DNA from 4 places in the Paenibacillus sp. J22R98 genome. Region 3 is predicted to be linked to each of the others. Evidence: a T-box and tRNA genes for the amino acid it is inferred to sense, from the RefSeq annotation. Region 3 holds a T-box; the other regions hold tRNA genes.
The links. A T-box is a leader RNA that pairs with one kind of tRNA and senses whether it is charged. The one in region 3 lies ahead of leuS (leucine--tRNA ligase), so its partner is inferred to be a tRNA-Leu.
Positions count from the first base shown of each region.

Region 1 (5,142 bases), on a different contig from region 3:
GGAGCCGCTGTCCAGTGGCTGGCAAGTATGGTTGTCGGCCAAGGGAACGTGAAAAAGACGCTTCGAGGAGCGCCTTGGTTAATCGTTGTATTCGCATTGTCGATGAATCTTATTGTTTACAGTATGTATCTGCACGGTGCGGTCAGCTGGTTCCCCCACGCTATCGAACCTTTGACGGATCAAGGACCATTGCTTGGCATCCTTGGCTCAGGCGCTCTGTTCTCGCTGCTCAGTGCGGCAGTCAATAACTTGCCTGCAGTGCTCGTATCCTCGCTGGCGATCGAACAGACTGCCGGGCCGCATTATTTGCCTTACGCCAGCTTGCTCGGCACTTCTGTCGGCGCGAAGCTGACACCGATCGGTTCGCTCGCAACGCTTCTGTGGCTGCAATTGCTGCGCAGAGGCGGCATTGATATGTCTTGGCGCGAATACGCCAAATACGGGCTGCTGTTAACCGTACCGATTCTGCTTAGTGCACTCTTAACCTTGTGGCTTATCTTGAAGTAGAAAGAGCTTCATCGAAAGCACCTTTTTCGTTTGAGGATCAAGATCCAGCTTCAGCAATGCTCCGGCAGCTTGATAAGCGAGTACGCTTGCGGTATGCGTTGTCGGTTTCCCTAAAGCTGTAGTTACGGCGTTCTCGCCGTCACCCACACGAAGCCCGCTCAGGCCGCTTGAAATATTCTTCTCGAAAACTTCCACAAACCGGACTTTCTTATCCGAACCATATCCGACGGAGAATCCGGCATATTCAATAACGGTAATGGTCTCTTTCTCATCATCGATTGTATAATTGTCCGTTTGCTTGCCGAGTCGTGTATCCAAAGTAGATTTGGCATCACCGATGGCGATGCCATGAAGCTTAGGCGCTTTGGCATCCCACTTCGGCTCTTCTTTCACTACAGCCTGCTTTGTTCCGGCCTTACCGGTGGAGGATTCTGTCTTCGCATCCGCGATCGTTGCGTCCTGCGAGGAATTCTCCTCGAATAAGGCCTCTTGGCCGTCGCCTTTTGCAACATACGCTTTCTGAGGACTGTCGGAATGGTCGTCGATCAGTGACCCGGCTTGTTCAGCCGTTAACCGGCTCGTAGTTGTACTTTCGATTCCCGCGACGCCAAGCGAGCAGCTTGAAAGCAGGAGAAGCATCGTGCAGGCGGCAGCTGTATAGGCGATTTGTTTGGTAGTTAAGCTCGATATCATTCGTGTCATTCGTGTCACACCTCCTTGATGTTCGTCCAGCATCCGACCACTTCGTTGTTATATAGTTAGACGTTGGCAATGGAAAAAAGTTGCAATGATTAGCGCAGTTTTCATGTTATTTTTTGCCGATTAGTTGCGCTTTTGGTGCCCCATATGATACCTTTAACGGAAAAGATTTTTTTGGTGGAGGGAAAGCGAATGGAACTGCTAAAAGAACGCATACTGCGTGAAGCCTCTATTCTAAATCAAGATGTACTTAAGCTGGATGCCCTGTTAAATCATCAGGTCGACCCGATTCTTACGCAAGAAATGGGTAAAGAATTTGCGCGTCTATATGCTGAAACGCCGATTACGAAAGTAATCACAGTGGAATCGTCCGGCATACCGGTTGCTTTTACGACAGCCCTTGCGCTTGGGGTACCGCTCGTTTTTGCACGTCGGAAGAAAACACTTATCGCTGATCCGGATGCCTATTGCGAACGCGTACCGTCATTCACGAAAGGCATTGTAACGGACATTATGGTTTCCCGTCAATTCCTAACGCCTGATGATACCGTACTGTTCATCGACGATATCATCGCTAATGGCGATGCAGCACGTGGTCTAATCAAAATTATTGAGCGTTCCGGTGCAACCTTGGCAGGACTTGGCATCGTCGTGGAGAAATCCTTCCAGGCCGGTGCTCGTACGATTCGCGAACAAGGCATTCGCGTAGAATCGCTGGTGCGAATTGCTTCACTGGATGGCGGAAAAATTCGTTTCGAATAAGTTCCAGTTAATTTCCATGATCATCATCTTTTCGAGTTGAATGAATTGGCTTATAATGATCGTAAGTGACGGATTGGAGGCACAACTATATGGGACAATTATCTGCTGATTATTTAGTAACCAAATTGTCGGAAGCGAAGAACCATTTCGAACGTGCTCTTGACTGCAAGCATACTGATTTTGATGACTTGTACCCTTATATGATTGAGCATCCGCAGTTTTTCTGGTATAAACGGTATGTTGCATGGTCCGAACTCCTTACGATTGTGAAGCTCTCGACAGAGCTAGAGATGGATTGGAAAGAACAATTCACCGAGAAACAAGCGGAGTATATCACGAGCCGTGTCATGTCTTCCCGGGTTCTGGATGAATGGTATGAAACGAATGATTCGAAAGAGCATGTTAGCTGAGCGCAGAACTAACAAGTGAATCGAAAGACCTCAATGCTGGCATTAACTGCCGTATTGAGGTTTTTTTATAGAAATGGAGCGATTGAGGATGATATCGGAAGAACAGTTGGATCAATTTCGGGTTGCCGGAACTTCGGTGCGTGTCGTGAGAGATGGGATGGAAGCCAATGATGTGCTGGGCATTGTTGTTGCGTGGGATGCGGACTCCGTCGTCATTCGCAAGCGCAGCCGCAGAGTAGTAAAGCTTAGCAGAAGCTATGTTTATGAGCCGGTGACTGCACCTCGAACAGAGCTGTAAGCAAAAAGTTGAAACAAAATGCAGGTTCATTCGTATTGTTGTAACAAACGTTACTGGAGGTTATATGAATGAAATGTCCTGTATGTTCAGATGTTCGTATGCGCGAGGTAGAGAAAGACGGCGTTCTGATCGACGTTTGCCCGGATTGTAAAGGGGTATGGCTGGATCGCGGCGAGCTGGACAAGCTTGTACGCGGTGTCAAAGAGGCTCGCGATGATTATGACCGCTTGGAGCGCAGCGTGAATGTCAATCCTGCGTATTCGCCGAATGAGACTCATTACGACCAAGATCGTGATCGCCACCGCAGTCAGGGTCAGGATTACAATTACAATACCGGCAAAGGCTACAGCCAGAACGGGTATGACTCTCACGGGTATGATAAGAACGGTTATGACAAATACGGTAAGCCGCGCAAGAAGAAAACGATGCTCGATGTTTTCGGAGACTTGTTCGATTGATCTATAGTTAGAAAATTTCAACTTTCGTTCTTCATCTTGACTTCGCCTGAACCGGATGCCATAATAAAAAACGTGATTGCAGCTTGTATGCAACCACATCTGCCAGATGCGGTCGTGGCGGAATTGGCAGACGCGCTAGATTCAGGTTCTAGTGGTGTAACAGCCGTGGAGGTTCGAGTCCTCTCGACCGCACCAATTATACAAACACAGAGAAGCCTTGCCTATGCAAGGCTTCTTTTTTTGCACTTAAGCTGAGGTAGATCCCTTAACGCAAGCCTCGGGGGCTAGTACGGAATTGCCTAGGACTCAGTCCGAAATGCGCGGTGAAATGCCGCGTGAACGAATGGATCGACGTGTAACCGAGCTTCTCTGCAATGGCCGTAATGCTGAGATCGCTCTCCTGGATAATTTGCGAGGCTCGCTTCATTAATTGTTTGTGCTGATAAGCTTTAGGAGTCAAGCCGGTTTCGCGCAGGAACAGCTCGTGAAAGTACGTCCGCTTCAATCCGCATGACCTCCACCAATCCGATACGGGCTCTCTTTTCTCCGGATGGGCATCGAGCCTAGCCAGCAGCCGAACGATCCGATAGTCGCTCGGCTGATGCGTATGGACGGCATTGTACCAAGCCAGCATCCAGCCGTAAAACAAGCTGTTAACCGTTTCTTGCCGATGGCAGCTTAAATCCTCGAATGACTTGGAGATGAGATGCAGCAGATCGAAGAGCAGCGGATGTGCCTGCAGCGAGAAGACGCTTGGCATGCTGTCCAGCTCTTCGCAAGGTAATGTCGGTGTGGCGGTATGCGGCTGAAACTTCTCCGGATATCGGAAGAAGAAGCGATTCAAAGAACGCGGTTCCTGCTGCTCCCATAGATCGAAGTAGAGATTGTAGGAAGATTGCGGATGCTCCGGTGAGAAATGAAAGGCATGAGGTTGACCGGGACGCAGGAAAACGAGCGTTCTTCTGCCGACGGGGTACCGTTTGCCGTCGACTTCCATCTCGCCGGGTCCGTCCGGGAAGAGATGCATGGCGTATACGCTGCAGGTCCGAAGCCCTTCGTTTGAGCTTCCGTCATATTGATAGGGCATATAGTCCCCAAGGAATGGAGTAAGTTCTGTCAGTTTCTTCACCGCGGTAATTCCTTTCGTTACCGGATTTTTCGTTAACTTTTGGATGAGTGACCAAATACGAATATACCTTTCAATGATACGATAAATAGAGGAAATTCGAAATATGTACCTGCTTTCATGTACGGATGAAAGCATCAACTTCTTCAAGGAGTGAGCGATGATGAAAATATGGTATGACCGTTCCGCTTCGAATTGGACGCAGGGACTGCCGATCGGAAATGGAAGCCTGGGTGCCGTTGTTTGCAGCGGAGCGGAGACCGAGACATGGCACTTGACGGAAACGACTTATTGGTCGGGCCAGAGTGAGCGAACGCCCAGCCGTTCTGAGGGGAAAGCAGGCTTAGCCGCAATGAGAGAACTGTTCTTCGAAGGCGATTATGCCAATGGCGAACGACTAGTTGAACAGCAGCTGATGCCGACGAAAGGTAATTTCGGAACGAATGTGTCCATGTGCGATGTGAAGATCTATTTTGGCCATTCGGAGGAAGGCTTTGCAAGGGAATTGGATCTGGAGGAAGCGATCGTACGCACCGGCTATACTTCAGGCGGCACGCGATATGAACGCGAAATGTTCGCGACGCATGCCGATCATGCTATCGCAGCTCGTTATAGAAGTGATCAGCCGGGTTCACTATCTTTTTCAGTCGCAATCGAAGGCAGATCTTCTACTTTCCATTCATGGGCAGGAGCGAGCGAAGAAGGAAGCGGTTCGCTATATTTCAACGGACAAGCCACCGAGAACGTACACAGCGATGGCACATGCGGTGTGAATGGACGAGGTATAGTGAGCGTAATCGTACGCGGCGGAACGGTGAGTATTCAAGGAGATGCGATAGTCGTAGAGCAAGCTGATGAGGCATGCCTCTATTTCACGGCAGC
Region 1 covers NZ_JBXENW010000001.1:396,884-402,025, forward strand. The annotation lists gene AC50Y3_RS01850 (ArsB/NhaD family transporter) at 1-507, shown strand, start outside; gene AC50Y3_RS01855 (hypothetical protein) at 481-1,209, opposite strand; gene AC50Y3_RS01860 (xanthine phosphoribosyltransferase) at 1,399-1,968, shown strand; gene AC50Y3_RS01865 (hypothetical protein) at 2,058-2,378, shown strand; gene AC50Y3_RS01870 (hypothetical protein) at 2,467-2,676, shown strand; gene AC50Y3_RS01875 (TFIIB-type zinc ribbon-containing protein) at 2,745-3,134, shown strand; tRNA gene AC50Y3_RS01880 (tRNA-Leu) at 3,243-3,329, shown strand; gene AC50Y3_RS01885 (helix-turn-helix domain-containing protein) at 3,400-4,263, opposite strand; gene AC50Y3_RS01890 (glycoside hydrolase family 95 protein) at 4,421-5,142, shown strand, end outside.
Region 1: it encodes a tRNA-Leu, which carries the amino acid that the T-box ahead of leuS (leucine--tRNA ligase) is inferred to sense. The anticodon was not compared.

Region 2 (5,142 bases), on a different contig from region 3:
ATGACTCCGAAGCTGCCGCCTAATGTGCATACCGCCAAAAACGCCCTCTCCCTTAATAAGGCGGCTACGATTGCCGAGCAAACGCTGGAACGCAAGCTTCGCACCTATGATTACTCTTGGGCACAGGCAGCAGCTGAACGTTTGGCCGATGAGCTGTCGACCATCAATCATTATTATGAACCACTTCTGGCCTCGGCCGAAGAAGAGAATAAGCAGCTCATTACCGAACAGTTCGAGCGCAGACAAGAAGAAATCCGCTGGCAATATGAGCCTCGCGTCACGGCTTCTGCCATTAACTGCGGTATTTTCTATCTCCAAGGCATTGGCTAACAAGATCTCTCTTTATCCGGCAAAAATAGAACGGAGCTTGTCCCAATCCCTTGACACGTTCCTACATCCTTTTCAACTGAAGGTAAGGTACAATGACGGTGAAACGGCTTTCCCATTCTACAGGAAGCAGCAGGTGATGCAGATGATGCACATAAGGCTAATATCGATTTTTGTCTTAGCAGCCGCGTTCCTCTTGACGAGCACACAGGTCTCAGCAGCCGCACTTTCTTTCAAAATAGCCCCGAGCGAGCAGCATGCGATTAAGCTCCAGCAGCAAGTTCAATTCTGGGCGAATGCCTTGTCGGCTCAGCCTCAATTCCAATCCTGGAAGAAAGCGACCGCTACCATCATCCCCCTCGGACCGGGAACTCATGGGTGGCTGGTCACGTTTCGACTCGATCGTCTGCCCGTTGGTTATATGATTGTCCACGCAACCGCTGAAGGCGGGTTCATCCTTGGCGAGTACGGCGCCGGCGAACATCCCGCTTTCGACGCTAATACCTTGTACAGCTCCATGGTGCGACAAGGATTGTTCACCACCTTCGCGGAAGCCATAAAAAAACCGCTCCATTTGGAACGGCTTTACGTATCACCTGTACTTGCAGTTTGGAAGTATGTGGCGGCCAATCAGGAAACGTATTATTTGGATGCCTGGACAGGAGAAGCCTTGCCGATTACCGACCAGCTATGGCAAGAGCAACTCAAGACAATAGCTTCAATGGACGCGGACAAGCCTGCATTAAGCGGTGCAACGAAGACGACGCCAAGTCCCCTTACGAAACTGTCTGCCGCGAAAGCCAATGAAGGTTTCGATCCTTACGAGCGATTGCCTTGGCTGACCAAATCTCCTTTGTCCAAGGAGCAAATCAAACAATTGCCTGACTTGCTTAACCATCGGAATCAAATTCGCTTTACCGCTGAGCTGTTCCGTCAAACGGTGCTGTTCGTTTATCCGGCGATCGGGTACCATAACTGGGATAATCACAGCTTGTATGTCGCTTTTGATTCCGTAGGCACCCGCTATATCCCGATCGAGCTGCTTAATCAAGAAGGCCGCTTCTATAATTGACGGGGCTGAGTCGTTAGCCTTCTTCTCGAGGCTTAGAAGAACGGAACAGCTGCATCACACCTAATCCTCCCATGCCAAACCAACGTGTCAGCCAAGGCTCTCTGGATGCTTTGGCTATTTTGCGTCTTTCTTTCCGCGCTTCCTGCGGCCTGTCAATGATTTCGATCATTTTACCGGTCATGAATTTAATGTACTCTTCGGGTTTCTCAACAGCCATGTCCTTCATCTCCTTCAACAATTTCTAGTGTACCTACAGTGTCCCCGTTAATCATTTACTTCAAACATGAATGAGTTTCCTTGGTCTGTGCCACGCTAACGATAGCCATTATGGAATTGGAGGTATGGTACAGCATGCTGGAGTGCCGAACTAAACGAGTGCGGACTCGGTTGTTCCTGATGTTCTGTTCTGTTGTCATTTGCTCGTTTACATGGGGTTCGACTGATTTACTGGCAGCCTATCCGCTGGATGCGCCTGCGACTGATTCCCATCTGCAAACAGAAGCGCCGCCGAATTATCAACGCGCGCTTCCGAGCGCCGAAGTCCTTATTGATGTAGGCCACGGCGGAATTGATGGCGGCGCCCACCATGAGGATATTCTGGAAAAAGATATTAACTTAGCCGTAGCAAAGAAGCTGTATCTGCTTCTAAGCGCAAACGGCATTCGCGCCATTATGAATCGTGACGCCGACTATGCCTTAAGCGATGATAATCGTTGGAACCCATCACGTTCCCGGCATCGGCGCGATTTGTCGCAGCGCAGCCAATTAACGAAAGAAATTCAGACGAAGATTCTCGTCAGCATCCATGTCAATTGGGCACCGGACAAAACAGAGCACGGTCCGCTCGTTCTTCATCAAAACGAGGGAGAAAGTGCGCTGCTCGCGTTTTGCATCCAAGATGCATTAAATCGCAAGCACAATACGCACCAACTCCCCCGTGTAGGATCGCCGTTTTATTTGCTAAATGTCGTGAAACAGCCAGCCGTTATCGTCGAGCTGGGTTTTCTAAGCCACGAGGGCGACCGAAGTATGCTGCTGAACCCTCGCATGCAGCTTCAATTGGCTGAGGCGATTTCATCAGGAGTGCGGAATTATATCCTTCTCCGCTGAAGGCACCACCATCTCAGATAGCTTCACGAAGCTGGTCGTAGACTGCAGCCGCGGAATGGCATCCTTTAGCACCGCGGCTGTTAGTTTTCCGGGAGGTCCAACATGGCCGATTATGACGCAGCTGTCATTGCTCTCCAGATATTTACGAAGCACCCCAACCTGCTTGGAAATATGATTCGTCGTGTATACATCGTCTAAGAAAACTTGATTGGATAACAGCGGCACGCCGAGCTCGGCTGTCACCTTTGGGAGCACCGTCTTATAGGTTGTTCTGCTGTCCAAGAAGAACAACCCATGTTCCTTGACGACGGATAACACCGCACGCATGGCACGTTCATCCGCTGTTACTTTAGAGCCCATATGATTGTTCATTCCTACGGCATGCGGAACGTCGGCAATAGCTGCCTCTACCCGTTTGCGGATTTCAGCATCGCTCATGCTTGTCGTGATCGCACCCGGCCCAAGCCATTCCGGCTTGCCTCGAACGGGTTCCATAGGCATATGGACGATCACGTCGTCGCCTCTTTTGAACGCGAGCTCTGCATCTTGTTTCGTTGTCGGCATGAATGGCATGACAGCAACGGTAAAACGTACAGGAAGCTCCATCATCTCCGGCGTGCCCGTCATTCCGTTGCCAAAATCATCGATGACAATCGCTACCTGCCGATGACCTTTTAATTCTACTTTTTTCTCGTTTACCGGAGACGCCATTGCTGCACCGGTAGTTGGAGCCAGTAATAATGCAGCGGCTGTGATAATCCCCGCCAGCATAGTTTTATGTTGCATCCTTTTTATTTCTCCTTTTGTACATAAAGGTAGTTACCATACCTTCATTGTTTGTAAATAAAGGGAAATATATGTAAAAGAACCAAACAAGAAAGACGAGGCTGTCCTCGTCCTTCAAGCATGCTGAAATTTCTTAAACCGCGTAAACGGTTGCGCTAAGATTGATTGGGCCAACGACAGCAGCTTCGCTAGAAGCAGTAAGTTTCTCCACATACAGCGAATAACCGTGTGCACCAGTAGGCACGTTGATATCGATGACTTGAAGCGTGACAACGCCAAATTGTTCGTAGCCTGTTTCGAAGCCTTGCAGCGCGTAATAGATTTCTTGTGTGCCGCGGAATACACGGAACAGTACTTCTGCAACACCATCAGTTCCTGCTGCGCCAATTGTCGCAATCAGCTCAACACGATTATTATGGTGCTCAGGAGCGATGAAGATACCAAGCTCTGCTAGGATCGTTTTGGCAGGTGTTTGCGGAACCGGAATATGCACTTGGTTCGTAACGACTGCAGGTACACTAACATTATAATCAATGATTTTCACCATGAATGATCAACTCCTTTCCTACCAGATAGGTTATTCTATGAAAATCATTTTGCTTTGGTGTGGACGAGTTGTGTTTCATCCATTATGTGAACTAAAAAACTGCCGGGTTCATTGTGAACCGGCAGTTTTACTTTGTTTTGTTATAAAAAAAAAATAAACCCCAGAATCATCTGGGGTAAGTTTGAAAGTATGGTGCGGTCGAGAGGACTCGAACCTCCACGGCTGTTACACCACTAGAACCTGAATCTAGCGCGTCTGCCAATTCCGCCACGACCGCATCTGGCAGTTCCTGATTCAATCTATTGTTTGAAGCAGTAAAAATACTTTACCATGAATAGAATAGCAGTGTCAAACATGAATATGAAACCGCATTATTTTGTAACCGTTCTGGCTTTACCCAATCCCTTGTCGATCGCATCCAACAATCGGAAAGTTGTATCGCAGCAGTACTCCCAGAACATGACCCCGCCCAGTCCTTCATTCTTAACAAACTCACATTTGTGATGAAGCGATTCCTCATCCTCATACGAGATAAACTGATTGCCATTGTATAGGAATGGCGCTTTCGCTTCATCGTCCCAGAATCGTGTATAACCATTCTTCTCGATATAATCGTTAGCCAAACGGGTGAAATCAGGCCCGTAGCCACCCGCTCCAGCAGTCATCTGAAGGAAGCCGTTATTGACGTTCGGAACATCCTTCCACATCCGCGAGTAGAAGGCCGCGCCGATAACGATCTTCTCGCGAGGCACACCTGCTGCAATAAACATTCGAACAGAAGCCTCCACGCTAATGCGGAACAAATCACCTGTTGAGGCAAACAGATTCGTGTGGTGACCGGTCAATGTCTGAAAACCGCCGCGCATGTCGTAGGTCATCAATTGCACGTAATCCAAGTAGCGCTGAACCTGATCCATCTCGGTCCCGTCTATGTAGTATTGGTCCGCTCCCGCCGCGATGGTCAGCAAATAATGTCGGTTGTTTCGTGCGCCAAGTTGATCTAATGCCTCTCTGAGTTCTTTCAAAAGTAACGTGAAATTGCTTTTGTCGGCCGGGCTCGAGGCGATCCCCGCTACGCCGTAACACGGATATTCCCAATCCAAATCAATGCCATCGATCGCATAGCTGTCCAGAATGGCTACAGCTGTTTCAGCCATCCGTTTCCTGCCCTCCGGCGTAGAAGCAGCTTCGGAGAACCCGCCTGCACTCCATCCACCAACGGACAACAAAATCGTTAATTTAGGATTATAGGACTTGATCGTTTGCAGACTGGCTAAATGCTTCAAATGGCCAATGGAGA
Region 2 covers NZ_JBXENW010000001.1:434,208-439,349, reverse strand. The annotation lists gene AC50Y3_RS02025 (YqhG family protein) at 1-330, shown strand, start outside; gene AC50Y3_RS02020 (hypothetical protein) at 473-1,399, shown strand; gene AC50Y3_RS02015 (YqzE family protein) at 1,413-1,616, opposite strand; gene AC50Y3_RS02010 (N-acetylmuramoyl-L-alanine amidase family protein) at 1,751-2,509, shown strand; gene AC50Y3_RS02005 (divergent polysaccharide deacetylase family protein) at 2,477-3,295, opposite strand; gene AC50Y3_RS02000 (exosporium protein C) at 3,429-3,842, opposite strand; tRNA gene AC50Y3_RS01995 (tRNA-Leu) at 4,033-4,119, opposite strand; gene AC50Y3_RS01990 (glycoside hydrolase family 18 protein) at 4,214-5,142, opposite strand, start outside.
Region 2: it encodes a tRNA-Leu, which carries the amino acid that the T-box ahead of leuS (leucine--tRNA ligase) is inferred to sense. The anticodon was not compared.

Region 3 (5,142 bases):
GCGCTGCTAAATAATGAGCTGGACGGCGTGTTCAATCGGCTCATTCGAGCCACACATGCCAAATACAACGAAGATTTAGAACGTGTAAAAGTGTCCTTATACGGCAAAGAGGTGAACGGCCCTTAACGCATGCTTTGCGTTAAGAGGTCGCTCACCTCTTTCTTTATTATTTGTGGATGCGGTAGAACCCACGCTTTGTTTAGCCTACTACGATATTAACCAGCTTGCCTTTAACGACGATCAGCTTGCGAACGGTTTTCCCTGCGATTGCTTCCGCTACTTTCTCGGACTCCTTCGCGATTCGCTCCATCTCTGCTTCGTCCGTATCTGCAGCAATTGAAATCCGCTCAACGATTTTGCCGTTCACTTGTACGACGATTTCAACTTCTTGGTCAACGGTCAACGATTCATCGAAAGTCGGCCATGCCGCATAAGTTAAGGCATCCGTACGACCCAGCTTCGACCACAGCTCTTCCGCAATGTGCGGCGCAAGCGGCGAAAGCATTTGAACAAAGCTCTCCATTGCTTCGCGTGGCAAGGATTCCGCTTTGTAAGCATCGTTGACGAAAATCATCAACTGGCTGATCGCCGTATTGAAACGAAGGTTCTCGTAATCATCGGTAATCTTCTTCACGGTACGGTGCCATGTGCGTTTGAACGCTTCGGACACATCGCCGCTGCCGCCGATTTTCTCAGCAAGCTCTCCGCTGTCCGTAACGAACAAGCGCCATACGCGAGCCAAGAAGCGGTACATGCCTTCAACGCCGTTTGTGTTCCAAGGCTTAGTCGCTTCAAGCGGCCCCATGAACATTTCGTACATACGAAGTGTGTCAGCGCCGTATACGTTCACGATATCGTCCGGATTGATAACGTTACCGCGTGATTTACTCATTTTCTCATTGTTGGTACCCAAGATCATGCCTTGATTAACCAGCTTATGGAACGGTTCTTTCGTATCCACTACGCCGATATCGTAGAGCACTTTATGCCAGAAGCGTGCATACAGCAAGTGAAGCACGGCATGCTCAGCGCCGCCGATATACAGATCAACCGGAAGCCACTCGGCTTGTTTCTCTTTGGAGCACAATTCTTTATCGTTATGCGGATCAATGAAACGCAGGTAGTACCAGCAGCTGCCGGCCCATTGCGGCATCGTGTTCGTTTCGCGACGCGCGCGCAAACCGGTTTCCGGATCGATCGTTTCGACCCACTCCGTTACATTCGCAAGCGGAGATTCGCCTGTACCCGATGGTTTGATTTGATCCACGTCAGGAAGCAGCAGCGGCAATTGATCATCCGGCACCGGCTTCATTTTGCCGTCTTCCAAATGGAGAATCGGAATCGGCTCGCCCCAGTAGCGCTGACGGCTGAACAGCCAATCGCGAAGACGGTAAGTCACTTTGCCTTGGCCTTTGCCTTCCGCTTCCAGCCATTCGATAGCGCGTGCAATCGCCGCTTCATTGCTCAGACCGTCCAAGAATCCGGAATTCACATGCGGACCGTCGCCTGCGAAAGCTTCTGCCAGCACATCGCCGCCTTGAACGACTTCTACAATCGGCAAATCGAACTGCTTTGCAAATTCCCAGTCGCGTTGATCATGTCCCGGAACGGCCATAATTGCGCCTGTGCCATAACCGGCAAGGACGTAATCGGCAATCCAAATCGGAACAAGCGCACCGTTAACCGGATTGACTGCATAAGCACCGGTGAATACGCCGCTCTTGTCTTTATTCAGATCCGTACGCTCAAGGTCGCTCTTGCGTGCGGCTGTTTCTTGATAATCCTTTACAGCTGCTTGCTGCGCGGAAGTTGTAATCACATCTACCAGCTCGTGCTCCGGCGCAAGTACGCAGTACGAAGCTCCGAAGAGCGTATCCGGACGAGTCGTAAATACAACAAGGGATGCATCATGTCCGTCGATGGCGAACGTAACTTCCGCGCCTTTGGATTTACCGATCCAGTTGCGCTGCATGTCTTTAATACTCTCGGTCCAATCCAGCTCTTCCAAATCTTCAAGCAAACGCTCTGCGTATTCCGTAATGCGCAGCACCCATTGGCGCATCGGCTTACGAATAACCGGATGGTTGCCGCGCTCGCTCAAGCCGTTGATGACTTCCTCATTGGCAAGAACCGTACCAAGCGCCGGACACCAGTTAACCGGCACTTCGGCTACATAAGCCAAGCCTTTATTGAACAGCTGAATAAAGATCCACTGCGTCCACTTGTAGTAGTCCGGATCTGTTGTGCTGAATTCGCGGTCCCAATCGTAGGAGAAACCTAGCGATTTAATTTGACGGCGGAAATTGTTGATGTTCTTGACCGTAATCTCACGCGGGTGTTCACCGGTATCCAGCGCATGCTGCTCAGCAGGCAAACCGAATGCATCCCAGCCCATCGGATGAAGCACGTTATAGCCGCGCATTCTCTTATAACGCGAGACGATATCTGTTGCGGTGTAACCTTCCGGATGGCCGACATGAAGTCCCGCTCCGGATGGATAAGGGAACATATCAAGTGCGTAGAATTTCGGTTTCCCTGCATCCTCGGTCGTCTTGAACGACTTGTTCTCATCCCAATGCTTCTGCCATTTCGGCTCAATGACTAACGGGTTATATCCCTGTTGATCCTGGCGTTCCTGTGTCATAACGAATTGCCTCCCTATTCTCTCTTCCATGCCAAACCAGTCCTTATTAGAAAACAAAAAAACTCCCGTCCCTAGCGACAACGCTAGGGACGAGAGATTATTCTCCCGTGGTACCACCCTAGTTAGCAAACGACATGCTTTGTCGCTGCTCACTCTTTGCCCTTAACGCAGGCGAAACGGCACGTTTACCACTGAAATCGTGTTCACGCGCGGCTCCAAGGCGAGTTCACTTCACGTTGGTCCGGCTTGCACCTACCGCCGGCTCTCTGATCCAAACGCTGCTAAAGCTACTGCTCCTCTTCAACACCTAAATAGATAGTTCGATTATAAAGAAGCGAATCCTGTCATGTCAAGGCATAGAACGCCCGGAATCTGTCATTTTCACTTGATTGCCGCAAAAAACAGCCGTTCTGATTCCGAATTAGCCTCATCCATCGTGAAATCCGCAAATTGCTCCACATGACTGAATCCTGCCATTAGCAGTGATTCCCGAATCCACTCCGCGTCATACGCCCGTTGTACGTGCGTCTCCTCAATGCGAGAATAACTGTCTCGCGGACCGCTCTCCTGCGCAAATATCGTCAGCCGGTGCTCGATCTCAACTCGCTCTTCATCCAGCTCGCAGGTCCAAATGTAAGCCACATCCGGATCATCGAGTACAAAAGGCTGCTCATCCGCATACCTAGCTAACGTCTTCGGCGCATGGACATCAAAAAGGAACAGACCGCCTGACTTCAAGCCTTGATAGGTTGCCTGAAAAGCGGCTTGGACCTCTTCTTCCTCCGTCAGATAGTTGATGCAATCGCAGAAAGAGATAACGGCATCGACCTCTTCGCCGATCTCCCACTCGGTCATATCCTGCTGAAGCCAAGTAATCGAGCCGCCGCTGCGTGAAGGTTCATCCCCCCACTTGCTTTGCCCAATGGTCAGCATATCGGAGGAAAGATCAATCGCGTAGACCTGATAACCGCTTCGTGCCAGCGGAATCGCAATGCTGCCTGTTCCGCATCCCAGATCAACGACAGTCTTAGGCGTTCCGTATCGCTTCCAGCAATCCTCTGCGAACTTCAGCCACTGCGGATACGGCATCTCTTCCATCAGTCTGTCATATACGGAGGCGAAATGCCGATAAGCTTCCATCTCTATTCCCCCGCGTCTGCCGCAGAAGTTGCCTGCGTCGTGGCAGTCGCCGCCGCCTTCGCTTGCTCGGTCAGCTTCGTCCAGCTTCCTTCTTGGACGACGAGTCCTTCGCGCATCAGCTTACCGATAGCCCGCTTGAACGCGCCTTTGCTGATGCTGAATTTCTCCTTGATGATTTCGGCTTGCGTTTCATCCGAATATGGCATAGCGCCGTTCGGACGCTCCTTCAAGAAGGTCAGAATACGCTCCGAATCTTCTACACGTCCTACTTCCTTACGCTGATTCATGGACAGATTGACACGTCCGTCCTCACGTACGAAAGTAACCCGCGCTTTCACACGCTCACCGAGTCGCAGCAACCGCGTCCGCTCATCGGCAGGGATAAAGCCATAAGCGCCAAATCCGATTACGCCGCCATCGATCATCACAAACGAGCCGATCTTCAGCGTCTTCGTTACCCAGCCCTCGACCCAAGTGTTATGCCAAGCTTGCGGCGCATGGAATGCCAGCTCCGAGAGTTCTTCCTCGAAGGCCACTTTAGCGACAAGACGGCCTATTTTGTCATGGGCAAGAATAACATGAACCTCATCGCCGCGTTTCGGGCGAAGCTCTTTCAATTCCGGCTGCTCAGAGAGCGGCAGCAGAAGCTGACGGCCAAGGCCCATCTCGAGAAAGGCTCCGATTCGCGGATGAATATCCGCTACCGCGAGTCTCGCCACAGTACCGAGCTGAATGAGAGGCGTCTTCATCGTTGCGGCGATCCGATCCTCCGAATCGAAGAACAGAAATACATCATAGAATTGTCCGATTTGCGGACGGTGTCCGACAAGCTCGGTATAGTGGAGCAGCACTTCCGATTCGCCATCGGTCATGAAATAACCATAAGGCGAAACTTCGCGTGCCAACTTAAGCTTCATCGTAGTACCGGCAATTAAACTCATGCGAATTCCACGACCTTCGCGTCGGACCATAGACGTTCGATATTGTAATATTCGCGCTCTTCGCGGTGGAATACATGGACTACAACATCACCGATGTCTACCAGCACCCATCTTCCGGTATCCGCGCCTTCAATCCCGCGAACACGTACGCCGCGCGACTCTGCTTGTTTGCGAATTTCTGTTGTAATGGCCTGCACCTGCACATCCGAATTCCCGTGGCAGATGACAAAATAGTCCGCTACAAGCGAGATGTTTTTCAAGTCAAGCGCGATTACATTTTGCGCTTTTTTATCATCGGCTGCCTTAACTACAAGCTTGAGCAGCTCGTCGGAATGAACCGTCATAGCCCCGCCTCCCGTATCGTTAGTAGTAAATCATTGCGCGCTGCGACTGTAAGCGGATAAATCCGTTTTCCCT
Region 3 covers NZ_JBXENW010000003.1:50,313-55,454, reverse strand. The annotation lists gene comER (late competence protein ComER) at 1-126, shown strand, start outside; gene leuS (leucine--tRNA ligase) at 200-2,644, opposite strand; T-box leader at 2,727-2,957, opposite strand; gene AC50Y3_RS10190 (class I SAM-dependent DNA methyltransferase) at 3,026-3,784, opposite strand; gene AC50Y3_RS10185 (CvfB family protein) at 3,787-4,725, opposite strand; gene rsfS (ribosome silencing factor) at 4,722-5,069, opposite strand; gene yqeK (bis(5'-nucleosyl)-tetraphosphatase (symmetrical) YqeK) at 5,066-5,142, opposite strand, start outside.

Region 4 (5,142 bases), on a different contig from region 3:
ATGTTGCCGCTCTCGTCTTTATCGAACGAGCCTTTATTACCGTAAACGAATTGCTCCGTACTTACTTTCATATCGCCGATGTATCCGAATACGTCTGTTTTGCCATCGCCGTCTTGATCTTTCGTTGCAGCTTTAGCCAGCTCGCGGAATTTATCCCATGTCCAAGCGCCGCTCTTCTGCAATTCGTATGGATCTTCAACGCCGAGCTGTTGCACAAGCTTCTTATTATAGAAGATACCGTATGGGGAAGGAGGAGAATCAATGAATCCGTATTGCTTGCCTTGGTAGCTGCCGCCGTTCTTCATCCAAGGAATGTACTTGGAATCGCTCAAATCCAGCATATCGTCGATTGGTAGGATAAAATTCTTGTTTACGAGACCCGGGAATGACCAGAACAGCTCAAGCACGACTACATCCGCGAACGGATCGCCTGCAAGCGATGTCGTTGTCAGGTTCTCAACATATTTACCGTAATCGCCGAACTTCACGAATTCGATTTTGCCGTTATATTTCTTCTCAGCCGCTTCGATTAACGCGATTTGCTCGTCTTCCGCAGGACCACGATCTTTCTCTTCCATCAGGCGCGGGTCAGCGCCGTCCCACCATAGACCGATTTTGATTGTCGCGCCTTTCAGATCGCCTGCGCTCTCTGCCGGAGCAGTTTCAGCTGTGTTCGTGGCATTGGTTTCGTTCGTCGTTGCCGCCGTGTCTGTATTTGCTGCTCCTTCGGAAGCTGTGTTAGTCGTTGTGTTATTCGTATTGTTGTTAGCGCCACATCCTGCTACCGAAAAAGCTACCATCAATGCTGCTGCCGAGACCATCAAACTACGTTTGTTTCCATTACGCATTTTGTTTTGTCCTCCCCTTGGTTAGAAAAAGTAGTAACTTGCATCTAAACCCTTGCTGAGCTGCTAAAGTATGGATGGCCTCCTCTCTGGACGCTCTGCTTGAAGGTATACCTTGATTATGTGAAATAGGTATAACCTGACAATTGTTTGCGTTTTCATTTTATGACTAATTTACAAAATTGTAAATAGTGAATATATCTTTTTAGGAAATATTTAATAGATTCGACAATATAGTCGATGTAAAAAGAGGTAACCGCTCCATTTTCGACGATTAGATATACTTCATTTTCATTTACTCCATATAAATATGGTATATAGTTCGTTTACGGAGGGCTGCTATGGCGGTGGATTTTCAGGTGGAAACTAAAAAAAAACATATCCTACCATCTCTATTAGTTTGTTCTCGATCGTAATTGCTTCGCCCGCGAAGCAATCTCTAAAATAACGACAAAAAAACCCTTCGAAATAAATCGAAGGGTTGTGGTTTGAATGATGGTGCGGTCGAGAGGACTCGAACCTCCACGGCTGTTACACCACTAGAACCTGAATCTAGCGCGTCTGCCAATTCCGCCACGACCGCATCTGGCAGTTGTCGTCGCTTCAGTAAATCAGAAGCGGCGTTTATTAAAATACCATAATTGTTTAGGCAAAGTCAATATTTTCTTAACAATAGTTATCAATGCTCCAGCAGCGCAAGCACTCGCAGCCATGTCCCGGTGCTTCGCTCATCCTTCATCGTCGTATTGCGCACCGTAATTCGCATCGGTTCCACCTGCGAACGCAACGCCAACTGCACCGGCACTGGACGCCAAAACATCGGGCACCATTCATCAAACGGATTCACGATCCGGAACGGCCCATCGTTAACGGCGAATTCCAGCATACCGGAATCCGGCCCGCAAATGAGCAGCAATCCCGCTCCTCGCCCATTCACGTCGAAGCTGAACGCCGCCTCTTGTGCATCAGAGGCCAGGTGATCGGCAGCATATCGCCAGTTGACCATGTTGTCCGGTCTCTCCTGTTTCCGGAGCAGCTTCATATCGTAGGCCGTGGACAAATCCCGCATAACAGCGTACTCATAAGAGCCTTCCAGCAACGGCACCGGAAGGTTGGATGAAATCACATCCAGGGTTTCAGCTGTATTTTCCTCCAAAGCCCCTTCCAGAAATGCCACCAATAGATCCGCATAGAAAGCATATCCGGCATCACTCGGATGCGTGCGATCCGGCGCAAGCTGCTCCCATGTCCCGCCGCCTGCCCAGAGCCAATCACGTACCCTGCGGAAGAACGACACGGATGGCAGACCATAATGTGCAGCAACCTCTTCATGAACAGAGATGAAGAAAGGTTCCTTCTCTCTCAGATTGTTCTCGTCCGCGGAATAGAGGAACACAATGTCCGCCTGTGGAGAAAGCCTGCGGCACTGACGAACGATTCCCTCCATGCCACGGATCGTTTCTGCTCTTCCTTCAGCGGTTTGCTCCCGGTGCTGACTGTCATTCACCGCGAATTCGATGAACAACAGGTCAATGTCGTGCTCGTCCCTGATATGCGCCTGAAACCGATGCGCGCCGAGCGTGGAATTCGTTCCTCCAACCCCAGCATTGACGAAGGTCCATTCCACAGCAGGATAAGCAGATTGCAAATATTGCTCCGTTTGCGCCCGCCAGCTGGAGCGGTCGGGATCGGAAGCGCCGTAGCCTTCCGTAATTGATCCTCCGAGAAAAGCGACGGTAATGGGCTCGTTCTGACTCAGCTTCTTCCGGAAACGCGGCAAGCCCTCGCGGACTGTACAATATGAATCTACATTCAGCATATTATTCATTATTTATCCTCCAACAAGGCAAGCTCTCCGCAATTGCGAAGAGCCGCCCTCTTTCTATTAAGGTGTAACTCGGAGTGAATCCAGCAGCATATAGGTGCCTGTTTTCTTCACCGCTTTGAACGTGTGGCTGCCTGAGGTCAGACCCGTAGTCTGATAGACAACTTGGTTCGTAAGCCTTGTAGCATTATACGTACTGACCGTCGCCTTGAAGACGTTATCGATGTAAATATCAACGTCGCCCTGCCCCGCTTCCTTCTCCGTGATGTACTCAATGCCTGTTCCCGTAAACGTATACTGGACATAATCATTGTTCGTTTGTGTAAAATGGACGTCGTTGTTGTAATCTCCGAACCCCCGGTTGCCGTTTAATGACCACGCTCCGGAATACGTAAGTCCCGCGTCCGTATTATTGATTTGCGTTTTATTGGAGATGACCTTGAACGCGTCAATAAGCATGTACGTGCCTGATTTCTTAACCGCTTTGATTGTATGGCTGCCGCTCGTTAAGCCGGATATCCGATACACGCTCTGCTGCGTCAACCGAGTTGCGTTATAGGTACTTACAGTACCTTTAAACACATTATCGATATATATATCGATATCCCCTTGCCCTGCTTCCTTCTCCGTTACCAGCTCAACGCCGGTACCATTAAACGTATACTGCGCATAGTTGTTATTCGTCGACGTGTAATGCACGTCGTCCTGATAATCGCCGAAGCCTCTGCTGCCGTTATACGTCCACGTGCCGGAGTAAGTAATCGTTGTATCCGTGTCATTGACAGCGATGTCGGACGGTACGTTGAAGCGCAATTTGTCCAAGAGCATATAAGTGCCCGATTTCTTGACCGCCTTCAGCGTATGTGTGCCGTTCGCGAGGCCGCTAATTGCATATACAGTCTGCTGCAGCTGCCGAGTAGCATTAAACGTACTGATCGTCCCTTTCAAGACATTATCGATATAAATATCGATGTTGCCTTGAGAAGAATCCTTCTCCGTAATCAATTCCACGCCAGTTCCATTGAACGTGTATTCGAAATAATCATTGTTCGTTTGCGTAAAATGAACATCGTCTTGGTAGTCGCCGAGTCCGCGGTTGTAGCTGCGCTGCCAGCTGCCCGTATATTTGACGCCTGTATCGTCGTCATTGGCCGTAACCGAGCCGCCTGCCGCTCTCACCTTCAGCAGCCGCGAGCCATGCGCCGGCAAACTGACTGAACTATAACCGGTGTTGAACGAGCCGAGATCGGTATGCGTCCACAAGTCGCGGACGCTCGCTGCGCCGTTCAAGCCGATGTCGCTCCAGTTCAGGGTCACAGTTGCTGCCGCGCTGCCGAGATTCACCAAGCCAACCGTATAAGAGCCGTCTCCGTTATTGGCATACCAAACCTGCTGATTGGTTGCCGTCGAGACGGGATGCGCCGGCCGGCCGGCCTGGTTGACGGCGATGACCTCATCGTTCGTCAGCAGGCTGATGCCGAAGCTGTCCAGGTTCGTCAGGTCGTTGCCGGTATACAGCTGAGCAGAAGACATCGCCCACAGCGTCATTGCCGTGCGCCGTTCATCCTGCGTCAACCCGTCCATGGCGCCATTACCGACGTTGAGCGAATCGAAGTCATTCCATCCGCCTGGGCCGGCATCCCGCCACCATGTCGCCGCATCCGGGAATAACCGGGCGATGTTCGGCCATGCGGTCAGCGCCGTATTCGTGCAGTAGCATTCCACATCCCAGTCGACACGCCAGCCATTCGCATACTGTTTCCAAGTGTCGACGTAATTGTGGTCGAGTGCCCAGGACAGCTCGAACCAGATGCCATGCGGTGCAAGCGCCTGCGACCATGCGGCAACATCGCCGCGGGAATCGATAGTCGTGTCGTTATGACCGGAACCCGGCGTAACGCTATCGAACTTCAAGAAGTCCACGCCCCATGAATCCAGCAAATCCGCAATGGAGTCGATATACTTCTGCGCACAGGGGTTCGAGAAGTCGATTTTGTAGCCCAGACCCCAGTAATCCGCCGTTGTCAGCGGCAATACCGCGATATCCTGCATCGAGCAGCCCGGCGCGTTATAGATCGGCAGATCCGCGGTATACGCTTGCGGCGCCAAGCCCGGAATCATGTATAACCCGATCTTCTGGCCGTTGTTGTGCACATAATCGATAACTTCGCCAAGACCATTCGGATAAAGCGTTGTGCTCGGCACCGGCCGGCCGTAGCCGTCCATACCGCCGTTCCAGCCGGCATCGATGTTGATGTACTCGTAGCCGTGCGATTGCAGCGTCGTATGCATGGCATCGGACTGCGCCTTGATCTGCGCTGCTGTGATCCACGATGAATTACCACTGTACACTTGCATGCTGTAACTGCTCCAACCCATGTAAGGCTTAGCGCCGAGCCCATTGTTTGCTGCATATGCTGTGTTTTCTTTAGGTGCAACTACGGCAAGCTGTGCAACGATGAACAAAACAAC
Region 4 covers NZ_JBXENW010000001.1:411,793-416,934, reverse strand. The annotation lists gene AC50Y3_RS01935 (ABC transporter substrate-binding protein) at 1-848, opposite strand, end outside; tRNA gene AC50Y3_RS01930 (tRNA-Leu) at 1,342-1,428, opposite strand; gene AC50Y3_RS01925 (SGNH/GDSL hydrolase family protein) at 1,525-2,673, opposite strand; gene AC50Y3_RS01920 (glycoside hydrolase family 27 protein) at 2,731-5,142, opposite strand, start outside.
Region 4: it encodes a tRNA-Leu, which carries the amino acid that the T-box ahead of leuS (leucine--tRNA ligase) is inferred to sense. The anticodon was not compared.